2 regions of the Streptomyces sp. MK7 genome follow, and region 1 is predicted to be linked to the other one. Evidence: predicted binding sites of a transcription regulator. Region 1 holds the regulator's gene; the other holds the start of a gene.
What was found. The regulator HrcA, encoded in region 1, represses chaperone genes, less so after heat shock. The targets are predictions, from matches to a motif close to TTNGCACTCNGNNNNNCNGAGTGCNAA.
Positions count from the first base shown of each region.

Region 2: the regulator HrcA is predicted to act here: its motif matches at 1,560-1,586, upstream of groES (co-chaperone GroES).

Region 1 covers NZ_JAVACL010000003.1:305,055-308,463, reverse strand. Annotated here, with positions in the region: gene dnaJ (molecular chaperone DnaJ) at 209-1,345, opposite strand; gene hrcA (heat-inducible transcriptional repressor HrcA) at 1,346-2,362, opposite strand; gene R2S09_RS06100 (MBL fold metallo-hydrolase) at 2,512-3,243, shown strand.
Region 2 covers NZ_JAVACL010000004.1:24,408-27,816, forward strand. Annotated here, with positions in the region: gene R2S09_RS06910 (polysaccharide deacetylase family protein) at 1-565, shown strand, start outside; gene R2S09_RS06915 (polysaccharide deacetylase family protein) at 562-1,395, shown strand; gene groES (co-chaperone GroES) at 1,733-2,041, shown strand; gene groL (chaperonin GroEL) at 2,155-3,409, shown strand, end outside.

The sequences.
Region 1 (3,409 bases):
ATGGTGTCACGTCCTGCTCAAGGCTCCGAATCGGGCCGACTTCCGGCATATGCGAGAGGCGCCCACTGCCGGCAGCGGGCGCCTCTCCCCGATCACAAGCCCACGTCAGCGACCGTTGAACGCATCCTTCAACCGCGAGAACAGCCCCTGCTGCCCGGGCTGACTGTGCCCGCCCGGGGGACAACCCCCAGACCCCCGGCAGCCCACATCAGCGACCGTTGAACGCATCCTTCAACCGCGAGAACAGCCCCTGCTGCCCGGGCTGGAACTGCCCCTGCGGCCGCTCCTCGCCGCGCAGCTTGGCCAGCTCGCGCAGCAGGCGCTCCTGCTCGGGGTCGAGCTTGCTCGGGGTCTGGACCTCGACGTGGACGACGAGGTCGCCCCGGCCGCCGCCGCGCAGATGCGTGACGCCCCGGCCGTGCAGCGGGATCGACTGGCCGGACTGCGTGCCCGGGCGGATGTCGACCTCCTCCAGGCCGTCCAGGGTCTCCAGCGGCACCTTGGTGCCGAGGGCCGCCGCGGTCATCGGAATGGTGACCGTGCAGTGCAGGTCGTCGCCGCGCCGCTGGAACGTCGGGTGCGGCAGCTCGTGGATCTCGACGTAGAGGTCACCGGCCGGACCGCCGCCGGGGCCGACCTCGCCCTCGCCCGCGAGCTGGATGCGCGTGCCGTTGTCCACGCCGGCCGGGATCTTCACCGTCAGCGTGCGCCGGGCGCGGATACGGCCGTCGCCCGCGCACTCCGGGCACGGGGTCGGCACGACGGTGCCGAAGCCCTGGCACTGGGGGCAGGGCCGGGAGGTCATGACCTGGCCCAGGAAGGACCGGGTGACCTGCGAGACCTCACCGCGGCCACGGCACATGTCACACGTCTGGGCGGAGGTGCCCGGCGCCGCGCCCTCGCCGTTGCAGGTGTTGCAGACGACGGCGGTGTCGACCTGGATGTCCTTCGTGGTGCCGAAGGCCGCCTCGTCCAGCTCCACCTCCAGCCGGATCATGGCGTCCTGGCCCCGGCGGGTGCGCGAGCGCGGTCCGCGCTGCGACGCGGTGCCGAAGAACGCGTCCATGATGTCGGAGAAGTTGCCGAAGGCGCCGGCCCCGAACCCGCCCGCGCCGGCCGCGCCGGACTGCGAGAGCGGGTCGCCGCCGAGGTCGTAGACCTGCTTCTTCTGCGGGTCCGACAGCACCTCGTAAGCGGCATTGATCTCCTTGAACCGCTCCTGCGTCTTCGGATCGGGGTTGACGTCCGGGTGCAGCTCGCGCGCGAGCCGCCGGAAGGCCTTCTTGATCTCTTCCTGCGACGCGTCGCGACGCACGCCGAGAACGGCGTAGTAGTCCGTGGCCACTTACGACTCCGCCAGGATCTGTCCGACGTACCGTGCCACTGCGCGTACCGCTCCCATCGTTCCCGGATAGTCCATGCGGGTCGGTCCGACCACGCCGAGCTTGGCGACTGCCTCGCCGCCCGAACCGTAGCCCACCGACACGATGGACGTGGAGTTGAGTCCTTCGTAGGCGTTCTCGTGACCGATGCGCACGGTCATGCCCGGATCCTGTGTCTCGCCGAGCAGCTTCAGCAGGACGACCTGTTCCTCCAGCGCCTCCAGAACGGGCCGGATGGTGAGGGGGAAGTCGTGTGCGAAGCGGGTCAGATTGGCGGTGCCGCCGATCATCAGCCGCTCCTCGTTCTCCTCCACCAGGGTCTCCAGGAGCGTGGACAGCACCGTGGAGACCGTCCCGCGGTCCTCGAGGTCGAAGCCCTCGGGCAGATCCTCCACCAGCTGCGGCACGTCCGTGAAGCGTCGGCCGGCGACCCGGCTGTTCAGCCGCGCCCGCAGGTCCGCGAGCGAGGTCTCGCCGAACGGGGCCGGACAGTCGATCATCCGCTGCTCGACCCGCCCGGTGTCCGTGATCAGCACCAGCATCACGCGCGCGGGCGCGAGCGCAAGCAGCTCCACGTGCCGCACGGTCGAACGGGTCAGCGACGGGTACTGCACCACGGCGACCTGCCGGGTCAGCTGCGCCAGCAGCCGCACCGTACGGGCCACCACGTCGTCGAGGTCGACGGCGCCGTCGAGGAAGTTCTGGATGGCGCGCCGCTCCGGCCCGGTCATCGGCTTGACCCCGGCGAGCTTGTCGACGAAGAGGCGGTAGCCCTTGTCGGTGGGGATGCGGCCCGCGCTGGTGTGCGGCTGGGCGATGTAGCCCTCGTCCTCCAGGGCCGCCATGTCGTTGCGGACCGTGGCCGGGGAGACGCCGAGGTTGTGCCGCTCGGTGAGGGCCTTGGAGCCGACCGGCTCCTCGGTGCCGACGTAGTCCTGGACGATGGCACGCAACACCTGAAGCCGTCGCTCACTGAGCATCGCGCGCACCTCCAGAATCTTCCTCGGCTCCCGCCTGGCACTCGGCGCATACGAGTGCCAGCATTCCCGGGCCCAGTGTACGGCCGTCGGGTACATCGGCGGCAAGGCTGGTGCCGGCAGGCCGGTGCCGGGAGGGCTAGCGTCGCGGCATGACGGTGACTTGGGAAGAGCTGGGGTGGGAGCGGCTGGCGGAGGGCGTCGGCCGGGTGCGGTTGCCGGTGTGGGACTGCACGGTCGGGCTGGTCGTCTCCGGCGGCTCGGCGCTGCTGGTGGACGCCGGGTCGAGCCTGGCGGAGGGCGCGCGGCTGCGGGCCCAGGCGCGGGAGCTCGGCGGTGACCGTGTGACACTTCTCGCGCTGACGCACCCGCACTTCGACCACGTCTTCGGGGCGGCCCGGTTCGAGGACGCGGAGGTCTTCGCGGCCGAGGGCTCACGGACCGTGTTCGACGGCGTGCACGGGCGTGCGGAACTGCGCGCGGACGCCGTGCGCAACGGGCTGGACGCGCGGGCGGCGGACGAGGCGGTGGCGGCCCTGGTACGGCCCGGCCGCGAGGTCTCCGGCCGGCTGACCCTCGCCCTGGACGGCGGCCGGGAGGTGCTGCTGGCGAACGTGGGCCCGGGCCACACCGCGCACGACCTGGCGGTGGTGGTGCCGGGCGAGCGTCCGGTGGTGTTCTGCGGCGACCTGGTCGAGGAGTCCGGCGAACCCCAGGCCGGCCCCGACGCCGTGCCGTCCGGGTGGCCCGACGCCCTGGACCGGCTGCTGGCACTGGGCGGCGAGGACGCCCTGTACGTCCCCGGTCACGGAGCGGTGGTGGACGCCGCCTACGTCCGGGCCCAGCGGGACGCCCTGGCGGCACGCTTCGGCGTGTCGCGCTGATCGGCGCAGGACTTCTCCTATCGTCACCCGAATGCGCCCACCCGTCTCCCGCCACCGCCCTTCCAATGAGGGCCCTTCGGGCCCGCCCCTCCCACCCGTCTCCCGCCACCGCCCTTCCAATGAGGGCCCTTCGGGCCCGCCCCTCCCACCCGTCTCCCGCCACCGC
Region 2 (3,409 bases), on a different contig from region 1:
CCCCACCGAGGACAAGGTCGTCTTCCTCACCATCGACGACGGCGCGGAGAAGGACCCCGCCTTCCTGCGCATGATGAGCGACCTGAGGATCCCCTACACGGCGTTCCTCACCGACTACCTCATCAAGGACGACTACGCGTACTTCCGGAAGATGCAGGCCTCGGGGGTCACTCTCAACAACCACACCCTGCACCACCCCTATCTGCCGGGTCTGTCCTACGAGCAGCAGCGGCGCGAGATCTGCGACATGCAGGACATCATGGAGGACCAGTTCGGCAAGCGCCCGAAGCTCCTGCGCCCGCCCTACGGCAACTACAACCAGGACACCCTGGCCGCCGCCAAGTCCTGCGGCATCGAATACGCCCCGATCTGGAACGAGGAGGTCTTCGTCGACCACTGGGAGTTCCGCGAGGACGACCAGCGGCTGCGCCGCGGCGACATCGTCCTCACCCATTTCCGGGGCCGCAAGGAGTGGAACGGCACGATGGCCGACGACATGCGCCGGTTCCTGAACTACGTGACGGCCAAGGGGTTCGCGGTGGCCCGGCTGGAGGACTACCTGTGACGCTGCGGCCGTGGCCCCGGCGCACGGCCGCGCTCCTGCTCGCGGCCGCACTGCTGCTCCTGGCCGGCTGTGCGCCCTCCGTCGACCCGATCGAACGGCTGGGCCGCAAGGCGGCACAACGGGTACGGCCCGAGACGCCGGCCGCCGGGGAGGCGTACCGCCGCTGGGGCCTCGCGGCCCCGCTGTCCCCGCCTCCGCACCCGCCGGCCCGCCCGCTGCGCCTCACCACGCGGGCCTCCGCCCTGCCCCCGGTCCTGGACCACGTCCACACCTCCGACCGGGTCGTCTTCCTCACCTACGACGACGGCGCCGAGCGGGACCCGCGATTCGTCGACATGGTCCGCGAACTGCGGCTGCCGGTCGGCATGTTCCTCACCGACAGCGTCGTCGGGCCGGGCTACGGGCACTTCGGGCGCCTGCTCTCGGCCGGCGCGGACCTGGAGAACCACAGTCTGGACCACCCGTCGCTGCGCGGCCTGCCGTACCGGGCCCAGCGCGCGGAGATCTGCGGCCAGCGCGACAAGCTCCACGGCCGCTTCGGCGTCCGCGCCCGCCTCTTCCGCCCGCCCTACGGCGCGTACGACACCACGACCCTGAGCGCCGCCGCCCACTGCGGGGTCTCGGCGGTCGTCCTGTGGCGCGCGTCGATGAAGGAGACCGACCTGCACTTCACCCACGGCCGCCACTCCCTCCGCCGCGGCGACATCCTCCTGGTCGCCGCCAACGACGACGACCTCGACGGCCCGCCCCTCCACACCCGCACGACCCGCCTCCTGCGAAGAATCCAGGAGGAGGGCCTGACGGTGGGGAGGCTGGAGGACTACCTGTGACGAAACACCCCGTCCGGGGGCTCCGGGGGGGGATCGAGGACGAGGCCGTTCAGGCCGGAGCGGGGGTCTGGGGGCGGCAGCCCCGAGGGCCGGTCACCACAGGACGCAGCACCTCGCACAGACGACTTGGAGAACGAGCCCCCGGCCGACGCGCCGCGAGGCAATTGGCACTCCGCTTGACCGAGTGCTAACGACGGTCATAGTCTCGGCTCTGGCACTCCCCCCTGGAGAGTGCCAACACAGCGACGGGCAGGTCCGGCACCCGCGACGACGGATCGACCTGGTCGCCACCTCAGACAGTTAACCCCGTGAGATCTCCGAAGGGGGAGGTCGGATCGTGACGACCGCCAGCTCCAAGGTTGCCATCAAGCCGCTCGAGGACCGCATCGTGGTCCAGCCGCTCGACGCCGAGCAGACCACGGCCTCGGGCCTGGTCATCCCGGACACCGCCAAGGAGAAGCCCCAGGAGGGCGTCGTCCTGGCCGTGGGCCCGGGCCGCTTCGAGGACGGCAACCGCCTTCCGCTCGACGTCAAGGTCGGCGACGTCGTGCTCTACAGCAAGTACGGCGGCACCGAGGTGAAGTACAACAACGAGGAGTACCTCGTCCTCTCGGCTCGCGACGTCCTCGCGATCATCGAGAAGTAATCGCCTCGATTCCTGCTCAGAGCTGCGCCCCTGGCCCCCGCGACCGATAAGAAGCCGGGCGCCCGGGGCGCAGCGCCTTTTCCACCCAGATTTCCGAGAGGGCTCCCGCTGCCATGGCGAAGATCCTGAAGTTCGACGAGGACGCCCGTCGCGCCCTCGAGCGCGGCGTCAACAAGCTCGCCGACACGGTCAAGGTGACGATCGGCCCGAAGGGCCGCAACGTCGTCATCGACAAGAAGTTCGGCGCTCCCACCATCACCAACGACGGTGTCACCATCGCCCGCGAGGTCGAGGTCGAGGACCCGTACGAGAACCTCGGCGCCCAGCTGGTGAAGGAGGTGGCGACCAAGACCAACGACATCGCCGGTGACGGCACCACCACCGCCACCGTGCTCGCCCAGGCGCTCGTGCGCGAGGGCCTGAAGAACGTCGCCGCCGGCGCCTCCCCGGCCGCCCTGAAGAAGGGCATCGACGCCGCCGTGGCCGCGGTCTCCGAGGAACTGCTGGCCTCGGCCCGCCCGATCGACGAGAAGTCCGACATCGCCGCCGTCGCCGCGCTGTCCGCCCAGGACCAGCAGGTCGGCGAGCTCATCGCCGAGGCGATGGACAAGGTCGGCAAGGACGGCGTCATCACCGTCGAGGAGTCCAACACCTTCGGTCTGGAGCTGGACTTCACCGAGGGCATGGCCTTCGACAAGGGCTACCTGTCGCCGTACTTCGTGACGGACCAGGAGCGCATGGAGGGCGTCCTCGACGACCCGTACATCCTGATCCACCAGGGCAAGATCTCCTCCATCGCGGACCTGCTGCCGCTGCTGGAGAAGATCATCCAGGCGAACGCCTCCAAGCCGCTGCTGATCATCGCCGAGGACGTCGAGGGCGAGGCCCTGTCGACCCTGGTCGTCAACAAGATCCGCGGCACCTTCAACGCCACCGCCGTCAAGGCCCCCGGCTTCGGCGACCGCCGCAAGGCGATGCTCCAGGACATGGCGATCCTCACCGGCGCCACCGTCATCTCCGAGGAGGTCGGCCTCAAGCTCGACCAGGTCGGTCTGGACGTCCTCGGCTCCGCCCGCCGCGTCACCGTCACCAAGGACGACACCACGATCGTCGACGGCGCCGGCAACAAGTCGGACGTCGAGGGCCGCATCGCCCAGATCAAGGCCGAGATCGAGAACACGGACTCCGACTGGGACCGCGAGAAGCTCCAGGAGCGCCTCGCGAAGCTGGCCGGCGGCGTGTGCGTGATCAAGGTCGGCGCCGCCACCGAGGTGGAGCTGAAGGAGAAGAAGCACCGTCTGGAGGACGCCATCTCCGCGACCCGCGCCGCGGTCGAGGAGGGCATCGTCTCCGGTGGTGGCTCCGCGC